One region of the Kitasatospora sp. NPDC093550 genome, then DNA from elsewhere that is predicted to be linked to it. Evidence: riboswitches for the same ligand, from Rfam matches in the RefSeq annotation. Region 1 holds a riboswitch; the other holds the start of a gene.

Region 1 (7,011 bases):
GCCGGCCGCCGGCAGGAAGGAGAGGACACGTGGACGCGGTGACGGAAATCGGCTGGAGCAGCCTGGAGCTGGAGGCCCGGCGGGCGCTCTGGTCGCTCCCGCTGGGGGAGGAGGAGCGGCGGCTGCTGTGGGCCGACGCGCGGGCCGGGCGGTGGGGCGCGGCCGGGCCGGTGCGCGAGCGGCTGCGGGACTTCGTCCGGGACGCCGTCGCCTCCGTCGGCATCACCCACGTCGGCGGCCTGGTGGACCCGGCGCACCCGGAGGAGGAGATCACCGAGGTGCTCTCCTTCCTGCTGCGCGACTACGGCCGGATCGTGCCGCAGAACGGGCGCGGCGACCTCACCTCGGTGCTGCGCGACCAGGACGGCGACGGCAACACCGAACTGGGCTTCCACTGCGACACCTGCGACCTGCTCGTCCTGCTGTGCCTGCGCCCGGCCTTCGACGGCGGCGGGCTGACCAAGCTGGCGAGCGCGCGGCACGTCCACGACCTGATCGCGCGGGAGCGGCCCGACGCGCTGGCCACGCTCCGCGAGGACTGGACCTTCGACCGGACCGGCCGGGCGGGCCCGCAGCGGGTGGTCACCCCGATCCTCTACCACCGGCAGGAGGGGACGGTCGGCTGCTACTACCAGACCCGCACCGTCCGCTCCTCCCCGGACCGGGGCGGACCGGAACTGACGGACCGTCAGTGGGAGGCGCTGGGCGTGCTGGACGAGGTGCTCTACCGCCCGGAGATCGCCTTCGGGCTGCCGATGGCCGCCGGGGACCTGCTGATCATTCGCAACAGCCGGGTGCTGCACGGGCGTTCGCCGTTCGTCGACGAACCCGGGCGGTACTCCCGGCGGATGCTCCGGATCTGGGTGAACGAGGGGGAGGAGTGGGCGCGTTGACCGCACCGCACGGAAGGGTCGCGATCGTCACCGGCGGGGGCAGCGGCCTCGGCCGGGCCTCGGCGCTGGCCCTGCTGGAGGCCGGCTGGACCGTCGCCGTCGCCGGGCGCCGCAAGGACGCGCTGGAGGAGACCGCTGCGCTGGCCGGCCCGGCCGCCGCCCGGGCGCTGCCCGTGCCGACCGACATCCGCAGCCCGGAGGAGGTCGCCCGGCTCTTCGACGCCGTCCGCGACCGGTACGGCCGGCTGGACCTGCTGTTCAACAACGCGGGCGCCGCCGCCCCGCGCCGACCGATCACCGAGACCCCGTTCGAGGACTGGAACCGGGTGCTGGACACCATCGTCACCGGCGGTTTCCTCTGCGCCCGCGAGGCCTTCCGGGTGATGAGCGCCCAGAGCCCGCAGGGCGGGCGGATCATCAACAACGGTGCGCCCTCGGCGCACGTGCCGCGCCCCCACTCCCTCGCGTACACCGCCGCCAAGCACGCCGTGCTCGGCCTCACCAAGGTGCTCGCCCTGGACGGCCGCCCGTTCGGCATCTCCTGCGGGCAGATCGACGTCGGCAACGTCGCCCCGCTCGACGGCGGCCCGCAGCCGGCCGCGATGCAGGCCGACGGGACGATGGCGGTCGAGGCGACCATCCCGGTGGAGCGCTTCACCGACGCCCTGCTGCTGATGGCCGCGCAGCCGCCGGACACCACCATCCAGTCCCTCGTGGTGCTGCCCGCCACCATGCCGTTCGTCGGGAGGGGATGACCGCGTGCTGGTCAGCGCACGCTCCTTCGCCGAGTACCGGGCGATGTTCGCACTCACCGATCGGGACCTGGAGCAACGCGTCCTGGACTGCCCGGGCGGCGCCGCGAGCTTCGTCGCCGAGGCCGGGCGCCGGGGCGTCGACGCCGTCGCGGTCGACCGCCAGTACGCCCACCAACGCGAGGAGTTGGGCCTGCTGGTGGAACGCGAGACGGCCTTCAAGCGCGAGCTGCTGGTCGAGGAGACGGCGGACCGCATCTGGTCGTGGTACGCCGACGTGGACGACCTGGTCCGCCAGTGGACCGCCAACGCCCGGGAGTTCCGCGCCGACATCGCGGCCCGCCCGGACCGCTACGTGGCCGGCTCGCTGCCCGAACTCCCCTTCCCCGACGACTCCTTCGACCTGGTGCTCAGCTCGCACCTGCTGTTCTCGTACGGCAACCGGCTGGACGAGGAGTTCCACCGGGCGGCACTGCTGGAGCTGGCCCGGGTGGCGCGCCGGGAGGTCCGGCTGTTCCCGCTGACGGTGTACGACACCGGCCTCCGCTACCGGGGGCTGGAGCGACTGCGCGGGGAACTGGCCGGGCTCGGGGTGCCGAGCCGGGTGGAGCGGGTGGCGTACGAGTTCCGGCCGGGGGAGCGCGAGATGCTGGTGCTCTCCTGTGCCGACCACCGCGGCCGACGGGCCCCGGCGGACGTGCGGGCGGCGGTGGCCGAGGACCGGGTGCGGTGGCGGCACCGGGAGGCGCCGTACGGGAGTTGACGGCAACGCGGTGCCCAGGGGCCCGCCGTCTCACCCCGTGGACGCCGTCCGTGGATTCCGCTCGAACCCGCGCGGTTTGCCCCTAAGCTGGCGGTGCAGCTGGTTCGCCCCGTCCGCCAGGCGGGGCGTCGCAAGAGGGAACCCGGTGACGCCTTTCGGTTCGGCCAGTCCGGGACTGCCCCGCAGCGGTGAGCGGGAACGACCGCCGTCATACGCACTGGGCCCGCGAGGGCCTGGGAAGCGACGGCCAGTAGGTGTCCGCCCTCGACGAGGGCGGGCGTGCCCGCGAGTCCGAAGACCTGCCACTGCCCGTGCGCGACCGTTCGCGCGCGGCCAACCGGTGACCTCGTGGGCGGGTCGGCGCACATACCAGGCGGAGCCGCGCCCGACCGCGCGCACCCGTCCGGTCCGTGACCCCTTCGCGCCCTCCTCCCGTCGCCGGTCCCAGGAGGAATCAGACTCGCGAAGGAGAGTCCCTTGACAGCGAAGTCCACAGCCGCGGCGAGCGTGGCCACCGCGTACGGCTACCCCCGGCAGGGCCGCCACCGGGAACTGAAGAAGGCGGTCGAGGGGTACTGGAAGGGCGCCGTCACGGCCGGGGCGCTGCTGGCCACCGCCGCCGGACTGCGCCGGGAGAACTGGGCGCAGCTCGCCGCAGCGGGCGTCCGGGAGGTCCCCACCGGTGACTTCTCGCTCTACGACCACGTGCTGGACACCACCGTGGCCGTCGGCGCGATCCCGCCCCGGCACCGCGCCGAGGTCGAGGCCGACGCCCTGGCCGGGTACTTCGCCATGGCGCGCGGCACCCAGGAGGTCGCGCCGCTGGAGATGACCAAGTGGTTCGACACCAACTACCACTACCTCGTCCCCGAGCTGGGTCCGGACACCACCTTCCGCGCCGACCCGGCCAAGGCGGTCGGCGAACTCGAGGAGGCCCTCGCCCTCGGGCACACCGCCCGCCCGGTACTGGTCGGCCCCGTCACCTACCTGCTGCTCGCCAAGCCCGCGCCCGGTGTCGCCCAGGACTTCCAGCCGATCACCCTGCTGGACCGGCTGCTCCCGGTGTACGCGCGGCTGCTGGCGGAGCTGAAGGCCGCCGGCGCCGCCTGGGTGCAGCTGGACGAGCCCGCCCTGGCGCAGGACCGCACCCCGGCCGAACTCAACGCCGCCGCCCGCGCCTACCGGGACCTCGGCGCCCGCACCGACCGGCCGAAGCTCCTGGTCGCGAGCTACTTCGACCGGCTCGGGGAGGCCCTGCCGGTGCTCGCCAAGGCCCCGGTCGAGGGCCTGGCGCTGGACTTCACCGGCCCGGCCGCCGGCAACCTGGACGACCTCGCCGCCGTCGGCGGCCTGCCCGGCAAGCGCCTGGTGGCCGGGGTGGTCGACGGGCGCAACATCTGGATCAACGACCTGGAGAAGTCGCTCGCCACCCTGGCGACCCTGCTCGGCCTCGCCGAGCGGGTCGACGTCGCGCCCTCCTGCTCCCTGCTGCACGTGCCGCTCGACGCCGCCGCCGAGCGCGACGTCGACCCGCAGATCGCCCGCTGGCTCGCCTTCGCCCGGCAGAAGGCCGCCGAGACGGCGCTGCTGGCCCGCGGCCTGCGCGAGGGCACCGGCGCGATCACCGCCGAACTCGCCGCCAACCGGGCCGACCTGGCCTCCCGCGCCAACTCGCCGATCACCCGCGATCCGGCGGTGCGCGCCCGCGCCGCCGCCGTGACCGCGGCGGACGCCCGCCGCGCCCAGGCCTACCCGCAGCGCGCCGAGGCCCAGCGGGCCCGGCTCGGGCTGCCGCTGCTGCCGACCACCACCATCGGCTCCTTCCCGCAGACCGCCGAACTCCGGCTCGCCCGAGCCGATGTGGCGGCCGGCCGGATCGACGCCGACGCCTACCGCGAGCGCATCGAGGCCGAGGTCCGCGAGGTGGTCGCCTTCCAGGAGAAGGCCGGCCTGGACGTCCTGGTGCACGGCGAACCCGAGCGCAACGACATGGTCCAGTACTTCGCCGAGCAGCTCACCGGCTACCTCGCCACCCGGCACGGCTGGGTGCAGTCCTACGGCACCCGCTACGTGCGGCCCCCGGTCCTGGCGGGCGACGTCTCCCGGCCGCACCCGATGACCGTCGACTGGTTCCGCTATGCCCAGGGGCTGACGGACCGTCCGGTCAAGGGCATGCTCACCGGCCCGGTCACCATGCTCGCCTGGTCCTTCGTCCGCGACGACCAACCGCTCGCCGACACCGCCCGCCAGGTCGCCCTCGCCCTGCGTGACGAGGTCACCGACCTGGAGGCGGCCGGCGCCGCCGTCGTCCAGGTCGACGAGCCCGCGCTGCGCGAGACCCTGCCGCTGCGGGCCGCCGCCCGCCCGGCCTACCTGGCCTGGGCCACCGAGGCCTTCCGGCTGGCCACCTCGGGCGTCCGCGCGGACACCCAGATCCACACCCACATGTGCTACGCCGAGTTCGGCGCGGTCATGGCGGCGATCGACGAGCTGGACGCCGACGTCATCTCGCTGGAGGCGACCCGTTCGCACATGGAGGTGGCCGGGGAGCTGGCCGCCGCGGGCTACCCGCGCGAGGTCGGCCCGGGCGTCTGGGACATCCACTCCCCGCGCGTCCCCGGCATCGAGGAGGCGCTCTCCCTGCTGCGGGCCGGCCTCGCCGCGATCCCGGCGGAACGGCTGTGGGTCAACCCGGACTGCGGCCTGAAGACCCGCGGCTGGCCGGAGACCCGCGCCTCCCTGGACAGCCTGGTGGGCGCCGCCCGCCGCCTGCGGGAGGAACTCGCGGGCTGACCCCGGACAGCACGGGACCCCGGAGGCCGCGCGGGCGGCGCGTCCTCCGGGGCGTCCCGGTGCGGGGTCGTCCAGGGCGTCCCGGTACAGGGGCGTCCGGGTCGACGTCAGGCGGCGCGGTGGACGTGGAAGCCGCGGCCGGTCTTCCGCCCGAGCAGTCCGGCCTCGACCATCCGGGAGAGCAGCGGCGGCGGTGCGTACAGCGGCTCCTTGTACTCCTCGTACATCGAGCGGGCGATCGCCTCGACGGTGTCCAGGCCGATCAGGTCGGCGAGCTGGAGCGGGCCCATCGGGTGGGCGCAGCCGTGGACCATCCCGGCGTCGATGTCCTCCGGGGCGGCGTGCCCGGCCTCGGCCATCCGGATCGCGGCGAGCAGGTACGGCACCAGCAGGGCGTTGACGACGAAGCCGGCCCGGTCCCGGGAGCGGATGACGCGCTTGCCGAGGACCCCGGTGGCGAAGGCCTCCACCCGGCGGACCACGGCGGGGTCGGTGTGCAGGGAGGTGACCAGCTCGATCAGCGGCATCACCGGGGCCGGGTTGAAGAAGTGCAGGCCCAGGACGTGCGCTGCCCGGCCGGTGGCGATGCCCAGGCGGGTGATCGGGATGGCGGAGGTGTTGGTGGCCAGGACGGCGTCCTCGGCGACGAGCACCTTGTCCAGGGTGCGGAGGACGTCGGTCTTGACCCGTTCGTCCTCGACGACGGCCTCGACGACCAGCTGGCGGTCGGCGAGCGCTTCGAGGTCGTCGGCGAACAGCAGGTGGGCCCAGGCGTCGGTGCGCTGCCGCTCGGTGATCCGGCCGCGGTCGACGGCGCGGTGCAGGGAGCGGTCGATCCGGGCCCGGGCGGCCCGCAGGGCGTCCCGGCCGTTCTCGCAGACGACGGTGTCGAGTCCGGCGCGGGCGAAGACCTCGGCGATGCCGGAGCCCATCGATCCGGCGCCGACCACGGCCACTCGGCGGATGTCGTTCATGGGGATGCCCTTCAGCTGACCGGTGCGGTGGTGCGGACGAGGTGGCGGGCGTAGGCGTCGGGGGTGAGGAAGGCGGGCAGCTCCGCGCCGAGGGCGGTGTCCGTCAGGACGCGCACCGCGGCGGCCACCAGCGCCGGGTCGGAGCCCTCGGCGAGCAGCGCGGCGCGCTCGCGGTCGATCAGCCGGCGCACCAGGTCGGGGGTGGCGAGCGAGCCGCCGGTGAGCCGGGTGCAGTGGTGCTGCCACTGCCAGATCTGGCAGCGGGCGATCTCGGCGGTGGCGACGTCCTCCATCAGCCCGAAGACGGCGACGGCACCGACGCCGCCGAGCCAGGCGGTGAGGTAGCGCAGGGCGACCGCGACGTTGGCGTGCAGGCCCTGCTCGGTGGGCAGGCCGGCGGTGAGCCGCTGGACGCCCAGCAGGTCGGCGGCGGTGACCTCGACGTCCTCGCGGCTGCGGTCGAGCTGGTGGGGGCGCTCGCCGAGGACGGCGTCGAAGGCGGTGCGGCAGGTCGCGACCAGGCCGGGGTGGGCGACCCAGGAGCCGTCGAAGCCGTCCCCGGCCTCGCGTTCCTTGTCGGCCCGGACCTTGGTCCGCGCCGCCTCGTCGGCCGCCGGGTCGCGCTGCGGGACGGCGGCGGCCATGCCGCCGATGGCGTGGGCGCCGCGCCGGTGGCAGGTGCGCACCAGCAGGTCGGTGTAGGCGCGCAGGAACGGCTGGGTCATGGTCAGGGTGGCGCGGTCCGGCAGCACGAAGCGCGGGCCGTGCCCGGCGAAGCTCTTGATCAGGCTGAACAGGTAGTCCCAGCGGCCCGCGTTGAGGCCGGCCGCGTGCTC
Region 2 (7,011 bases), on a different contig from region 1:
CTCGTCCGCGTCGATCCACCCCCAGTGCATCGGGTAGGTGAACTCGTCGAGCACGTAGAAGCGGTAGGTCTCGGCCGCGAGGTCGCGCTTGACCTGCTCCCAGCCCTCCTTGGCCGCCTCCTCGCTGGACATCTCCTGCTCGGCGGAGCGCTGGATCCAGGACCAGCCGGAGCCCATCTTGTGCCAGTCGACGGTGCCGCCCTCGCCGGAGGCGCCGAGCACGCGCAGCGCGTTCTCCTCGCCGACCTTCCACTTGGCGGACTTCACGAACTGGAACACCCCGACCGACCAGCCCTGGTTCCAGGCCCGCAGCGCCATGCCGAACGCGGCCGTGGACTTGCCCTTGCCGGGGCCGGTGTGCACGGCGGTGATCGGCAGCGTACGGCGCTGGCGGGTGGTCAGGCCGTCGTCGGGAACACTCTCGGGGACGCCCTTGGGCATGGGTCAGGCCGCCTTTCGCATCGAAGCAGGGGACGTGGCACGACGGTTCTCGGAGCGGTGCGCGGACCGGTTCTCACGGACGAGCGATGCCACGCCCTCGGCGCGCAGTTCGTCCAGGCTGACGGCGCTGCCGCCGAGCTGTCCGGCCAGCGTGCGGGCCAGCCCCAGCCGGACCGGGCCGGACTCGCAGTCCAGCACCACGCTCGCGGTGCCCTGCGCCGCGAACAGCGCGGCCGCGCGGTGGGAGCGCGCGAGCGCGTCCCGTCCGCCGGTGGCCCGGCCGTCGGTCACCACGACCAGCAGCGGGCGCCGGCTCGGGTCGCGCAGCCGCTCGACCCGCAGCACCTCGTGGGCGCGCAGCAGTCCTTCGGCCAGCGGGGTCCGTCCGCCGGTGGGCAGCGACTCCAGCCGGGCCGCGCCGACCTCCACCGAGGAGGTGGGCGGCAGCGCCAGTTCGGCGTGGGCGCCGCGGAAGGTGATCATGCCGATCTTGTCGCGCCGCTGGTAGGCGTCCGTCAGCAGGGACAGCACGGCGCCCTTGACGGCGGTCATCCGCTGCCGGGCGGCCATCGAGCCGGAGGCGTCGACCACGAACAGCACCAGGTTGGACTCCCGCCCCTGGCGCACCTGTTCGCGGAAGTCGTCCTTCCGCAGCACCAGCGCCCGGCCGCCCCGCCCGCGCGCCACCTGGTGCGGCGCGGCGGCCTGCAGGGTCGCGGTGAGGTGCAGCCGGCCGAGCGCGCCCTGCGGGCGGCGGGAGCGGATGGTGTGCCCGCCGGTGGTCTCGGCGGGGGAGCGGCGGCCCTGGGCGCCGTGGCCGGTGCCGCGGACGGTGAACAGCTTGGTGCGGTACGGGTCGCCGGCCGCGACCGGCGCCGACTCCCGCGCGGGGGAGGGGTGCTGGGCGGGTACGGGCTGCTGCGGCCGGTCGTCCCCGCCCGCCGGGGGCGCCTCGGTGTCCCCGGCACCGGGTTCGGGGGCGGACGTCTCCGGGACGCCGCCGCCGTCGGACGGCTCGGGCGCACCGCCGCCGCCCGGACCGCCGTCGCCGCCGTCCGGGCCGTCCCCGTCCGGGTCGCCGCCGTCGGGACCGTCGCCCTCGGGCTCCGGGTCGGGCTCCGGCTCCTGCGCGTGCTCCTCCAGCGTCCGCTCCAGCTGCTCCTCGTCCAGCCCGGGCGCGTCGAAGGGGTTGCGGCGGCGGCGGTGCGGCAGCGCCAGCCGGGCGGCCCGGCGGACGTCCTCCTCCAGCACCTCGTCGCGCCCGTCCCAGGCGGCGAGCGCGACGGCGGTGCGGGCCATCACGATGTCCGCGCGCAGGCCGTCCACCTCGAACGCGGCACACACGGCGGTGATCTGACGCAGCGCCACGTCGGTCAGCCGCACCTGCGGCAGCAGTTCCCGCGCGGCGGTGATGTGCGCGGCGAGCGCCCGCTCCTCCTCGGCGAACCGCGCGGCGAAGCCGGCCGGGTCCGCGTCGTACGCGAGCCGCCGACGGACCACCTCGGCGCGCTCGGCCGGGTCCCGGGTCGCGGCGATCTCGACGGTCAGGCCGAACCGGTCGAGCAGCTGCGGCCGCAGCTCGCCCTCCTCCGGGTTCATCGTGCCGACCAGCAGGAACCGGGCCGCGTGCCGGACGGAGACGCCCTCGCGCTCGACGTAGGAGCGGCCCATCGCGGCGGCGTCCAGCAGCAGGTCCACCACGTGGTCCTGGAGCAGGTTGACCTCGTCGATGTAGAGCACGCCGCGGTGCGCCTTGGCGAGCAGCCCGGGCTCGTAGGCCTTGACGCCCTCGGCCAGCGCGCGCTCCAGGTCGAGCGAGCCGACGATCCGGTCCTCGGCCACGCCGACCGGCAACTCGACCAGTTGGGAGGGCCGTTCGTGGCTCCCGGCGGCGGAGTGCGGCCCGTCCGGGCACTGCGGGTCGGGCGCGGCCGGGTCGCAGGCGAAGCGGCAGCCGTCCACGGCGGCGATGGACGGCAGCAGGCCGGCCAGCGCGCGCACCATGGTGGACTTCGCGGTGCCCTTCTCGCCGCGCACCAGCACGCCGCCCACGGCCGGGGAGACCGCGTTCAGCAGCAGCCCGAGCCGCAGGTCGGCCATGCCGACGATCGCGGTGAACGGATAGCGGACGTCAGTCATGCGTCACTCCCAGGTGCCCCGGGCGCCAGGAACGGCAGCGATCCGGCCGCCGGTACCCCGCCCTCGATCAGCTTCCACAGCGCGTCGGTGTCCGCGTGCTCCTCGATCAGGTCGCCCAGCCGGTCCAGCCGGGCCTCGCGCGCCGCGGCGAAGGAGGTGTCCGGCGCCGGGACGAACGCCCGTCCGGACAACTCGGCGACCTCGCGCAGGAGTTCGCGGCGGAAACCGTCGTTCTCCAGCGCGCCGTGCCAGGTCGTGCCCCAGACCGCCCCCACCCGGCAGCCGTCCAGGCCCCGCCCCCGGCCGTCGGAGAAGAACGTCTCCCCGCCCTCCACGGCCACCACCCCGTGGTGGATCTCGTAGCCCTCGACCCGCTGCCCGTAGGCCTCGCCGACCGGCCGGGCGAGCACCTTCTCGGCGCCGAACCGCACGTGCGTCGGCAGCAGCCCCAGTCCGTCGACGGCGCCCGCCTTGGACTCCACCTCGTCGACGATCCCGCGCGCCAGCATCTGGTAGCCGCCGCACACCCCGAGGACCGGCCGCCCGGCCGCCGCCCGCGCCTTCAGCACCGGCTCCAGGCCGCGCTCGCGCAGCCAGGCGAGGTCCGCCACGGTGGCCCGGGTGCCGGGCAGCACCACCAGGTCCGCGTCGGCGAGCTCCTCCGGCCTGGTGGCCCAGCGCACCAGGACGCCCGGCTCCTGCGCCAGCGCGTCCAGGTCGGTGAAGTTGGACAGCCGGGGGAAGCGCACCACGGCCACCCGCAGCACGTCCGCGCCGAGCGGCCCGCGCCCGTCCACCCGGTCCACCACCGTGGACAGGTCCAGCGAGTCCTCGGCGTCCAGCCACAGCCCGGGCAGCATCGGCAGGGTGCCCAGCACCGGACGGCCGGTCAGCCCGTGCAGCATCTCCAGCCCGGGCGCGAGCAGCCGGGCGTCGCCGCGGAACTTGTTGACGAACCAGCCCGCCACGTGCCGCTGGTCCTCCGCCGACAGCAGCGCCAGCGTCCCGTACATCGCCGCGAACACGCCGCCCCGGTCGATGTCCCCGACCACCACCACCGGCAGCCCGGCGGCCGTGGCCAGGCCCATGTTGGCGATGTCCCGGTCCCGCAGGTTGATCTCGGCGGGCGATCCGGCGCCCTCGCAGACCACCACCTCGTAGCGCCGGCGCAGATCGGCCAGGCACTCCAGCGCGCGCTCCAGCAGGACGGGCTTGCGCTCGCGGTAGTCCAGCGCGCCCACCTCGGCGACCGGCTTGCCCAGCAGCACCACCTGGCTGCGGCCGTCCGCGCCGGGCTTCAGCAGCACCGGGTTCATCGCCGCCTCCGGCTCCACCCGGGCGGCCTGCGCCTGCATCGCCTGGGCGCGGCCGATCTCGGCCCCGTCGGCGGTGACGAAGGAGTTCAGCGACATGTTCTGCGCCTTGAACGGCGCGACCCGCACGCCCTGGCGGGCCAGCCAGCGGCAGATGCCCGCCGTCACCACGCTCTTGCCCGCGTCCGAGGTCGTCCCGGCGACCAGCAGCGCGTTGCTCATGCCCCACCCCTCCTCGTGCGGAACGCCCTGAGCGCCAGATGCCCCGCGACCGTCGTACCCAGTGCCAGCGCGCCCACCCGCCGGGAGAGCGCGCAGGCCCGCTCGATGTCGTCGACCGTCACCGGCCGCAGCTCCGCGCCCAGCACCGGCCGGTGCTCCACCCTCGTGCCGTACTGCAGCGTGCCGCCCAGCCGTACGCCCACCGCGCCGGCGAACGCCGACTCCGCCTGACCCGCGTTCGGGCTCGGGTGCGCGGAGCCGTCGCGCCGCCAGACCCGCCAGGCCGTACGGGGGTGCGGGGCGGCGGCGACGGTCAGCAGCGCGGTCAGCCGGGCGCCCGGCCAGCCCGCCACGTCGTCCAGCCGGGCCGAGGCCCAGCCGAACCGGGCGTGGCGCGGCGAGCGGTGACCCACCATCGCGTCCAGGGTGTTCACGGCGCGGAAGGCCAGCAGACCGGGCGTGCCCGCCAGGGTGCCCCAGACCAGCGCGTTCACCACGGCGTCGGCGGTGTTCTCGGCGACCGACTCGACCACCGCGCGGGCGATCTGCTGTTCGTCCAGCGCGCTCGGGTCCCGTCCGCACAGGTGCGGCAGCCGCTCCCGGGCGGCGGCCAGGTCGCCGTCCTTCAGCGAGCGGCCGATGGTGCGGGCCTCCCGGGTCAGCGAGGTGCCGCCGAGCACCGTCCAGGTCGCGGCCGCGGCCAGCGCCGCCCGGCCCAGCGGGCGCCGGCCCACCGTACGGTCCAGGGCGAGCGCGCCCGCCGCGACGGCGCCCACGCACAGCGCCGTGTACCCGGCCCCGGCCGCCCGGTGGTCACGCCACAGCCGGCGCTCCAGCCGGGCCGCGGCGCCGCCGAAGACCGCCACCGGGTGGCCCCGGCGCGGGTCGGCGAAGCGGGCGTCGGCGGCGTAGCCCGCGACGGCGCCCAGCGCGAACGCGGCGGCGCGGGCCGGCGGACGGGCCGAGGCGCGGGCCGGGGGAAGGATCGAGGGGCGCGGGGTCAGCGCACGGGCGGTCATCGGCCGCACGGCGGAAGGCAGCTCGGGGTCCGGCCGGGCGGGGCAGCCTGCATCGCGTGCGTGTCCTCACTCAGGGTCCGCGCCCTGGGTCGACGTAACGGGGGCGAGAGTCTCCTGGCTTCCGGGTCGGACGCACCCCCGGGGCCTTCCAGCGGCTTCCGACGGCCCGCCGTGGCGATAGTTCCGAGCGTGCTCCCCGGTGACAGTGGCGGGACCGCGCCGGACTCGCACCGGCTTCCTCTCCATGCCTCCGATTGGCCTCAGGATCCCATCACGCGCCCGAACCGGGAGTCAACCGAGGTCACGGAGGGGTTGGTCACACGGGGGCCGCGGCCCGGGACCGCCTGACAGCCTGTGGGATCGCCCAGCGGAGCGCCGCCCCGGTACCGGCCGCTTCGTGCGTTCGGTCGGTGGGGGCGCGCCCCGCTCCGCGCCTACGTTCGGGGGCATGCGCCGCAGAAAGTCCCCCGCCGCCCCGCCCCCGGTGCCGTTCTCGCCCGCAGCCGCCCGCTCCCACCGGTCAGGCCTCGGCCTGACCCCCGAACAGGTCGCGGAGGGCATGGCCGCGCACGGCGTCCGGCTGCTGCCCGGCCACGTCCTCGCCTGGGAGAACGGCCAGCTGCGCCCCGGTGAAACGGAGTTCATCGCCCTCGCCCGCGCCCTCTGGTGCCCCGCCGTCCAGCTGATGGACACCCGCCCCGTGCTGCTGCGCGACCACCGGGTCGCCCGCGAACTCCCGCAGAGCACCGTCGCCGAACGCACCGGCACCACCCTCGCCGCCTACCAGCGGGCCGAACTGACCGGGCAGTGGGAGGGCGACGAGGACCAGACCGCCGCCCTCGTCCAGGTCCTCGGTCTGAGCCTGCCCGAGCTCGTCGTGGCCACCGGTCACGAGGAGGCCCTGGAAAGCCTGCTCCGCCAGTGCGTCGGCGGCCGCTGGCAGCCCCAGCTCCGCGCCCTCGCCCGGATCGTCCCCGCCCCCACCGAGGCGCTCTCCGCCGTCCTCGCCACCCTCCACCAGGAACACCACGTCCCCACCCACTGGGGCAGCAGCACCCGCGCCACCCAGGCCCCCACCACCGACGACCTCGTCCCCCGCTTCTGGCACCTCCTCGGCATCGAGACGGCCGCCGAGACCCCCTGACCGCCCCGCCCCGCGAAGCCCCCCGCCCCGCGAAGCCCCCCGCCCCGCGAAGCCCCCCGCCCCGCGAAGCCCCCCGCCCCGCGAAGCCCCCCGCCCCCGGCCCGACCCCGCCCTCGATCCGGCCCGCTCTCGACCCGACCCCGCCCCGCCCCGCCACGAGTGCCCCGGACGGCCCAGCCCGGTGGCCGGGCGGGCGGGGCGCCGGTGGACTGGTGCACGAACACCGTCCGGTCCGTGACCAACAGAGCGGGGATCGATATGCGCTGGGGAACCGCCGCCGCCGTGGCGGCCGCCGCCGTCGGGACCGGGGCCGTCGTCCTGGTGATCGGCCGCCGGGCCTCCGAGCGGATGGTGCGTCCGCCCACCGCCGTCCAGGAGTCCGGGCCGGTCCTGGTCAAGAGCCTCGGCGCGGGCCGGGTCACCTTCACCCGCGGCCCCGGGAGCCTGCGCCCCGGGCGCTGGGCGGTCGAGTGGGGCGACGACGGCCACGCGGTGGTCGAGGAGGTCCTGCACAGCGACGAGCAGGGCGTCACGCGCCGGCTGGTCCGCGCCGACCAGGGCACCCTCGCGCCCGGCACCGAGGTCCGCTTCACCCCGCGCGTCCACCTCGGCGACCCCACCCGGGCGCTCGGCCTCGCCTACACGGACACCGTCGTCGACGGCGAACTCGGCGACCTCCCCGCCTGGCACCTGGAGGGCAAGCGCGGCACCTGGGTGATCCTGGTCCACGGCC

What was found. Region 1 has a riboswitch for cobalamin ahead of metE (5-methyltetrahydropteroyltriglutamate--homocysteine S-methyltransferase). Riboswitches for the same ligand answer to the same signal wherever they lie in the genome.
Region 2: it holds a riboswitch for cobalamin, as region 1 does, so the genes downstream of both, ACIRD3_RS21225 (cobalamin biosynthesis protein) here and metE (5-methyltetrahydropteroyltriglutamate--homocysteine S-methyltransferase) in region 1, are expected to answer to the same signal.

Annotation. Positions count from the first base shown of each region.
Region 1 is NZ_JBIWJF010000010.1:213,421-220,431, forward strand. It holds gene ACIRD3_RS18670 (aspartate aminotransferase family protein) at 1-42, shown strand, start outside; gene ACIRD3_RS18675 (TauD/TfdA family dioxygenase) at 30-893, shown strand; gene ACIRD3_RS18680 (SDR family oxidoreductase) at 881-1,648, shown strand; gene ACIRD3_RS18685 (methyltransferase domain-containing protein) at 1,653-2,408, shown strand; cobalamin riboswitch at 2,541-2,709, shown strand; gene metE (5-methyltetrahydropteroyltriglutamate--homocysteine S-methyltransferase) at 2,886-5,201, shown strand; gene ACIRD3_RS18695 (3-hydroxybutyryl-CoA dehydrogenase) at 5,309-6,175, opposite strand; gene aceB (malate synthase A) at 6,187-7,011, opposite strand, start outside.
Region 2 is NZ_JBIWJF010000012.1:231,550-238,560, forward strand. It holds gene cobO (cob(I)yrinic acid a,c-diamide adenosyltransferase) at 1-441, opposite strand, end outside; gene ACIRD3_RS21215 (putative cobaltochelatase) at 445-2,580, opposite strand; gene ACIRD3_RS21220 (cobyric acid synthase) at 2,577-4,115, opposite strand; gene ACIRD3_RS21225 (cobalamin biosynthesis protein) at 4,112-5,134, opposite strand; cobalamin riboswitch at 5,242-5,376, opposite strand; gene ACIRD3_RS21230 (helix-turn-helix domain-containing protein) at 5,583-6,278, shown strand; gene ACIRD3_RS21235 (alpha/beta hydrolase family protein) at 6,513-7,011, shown strand, end outside.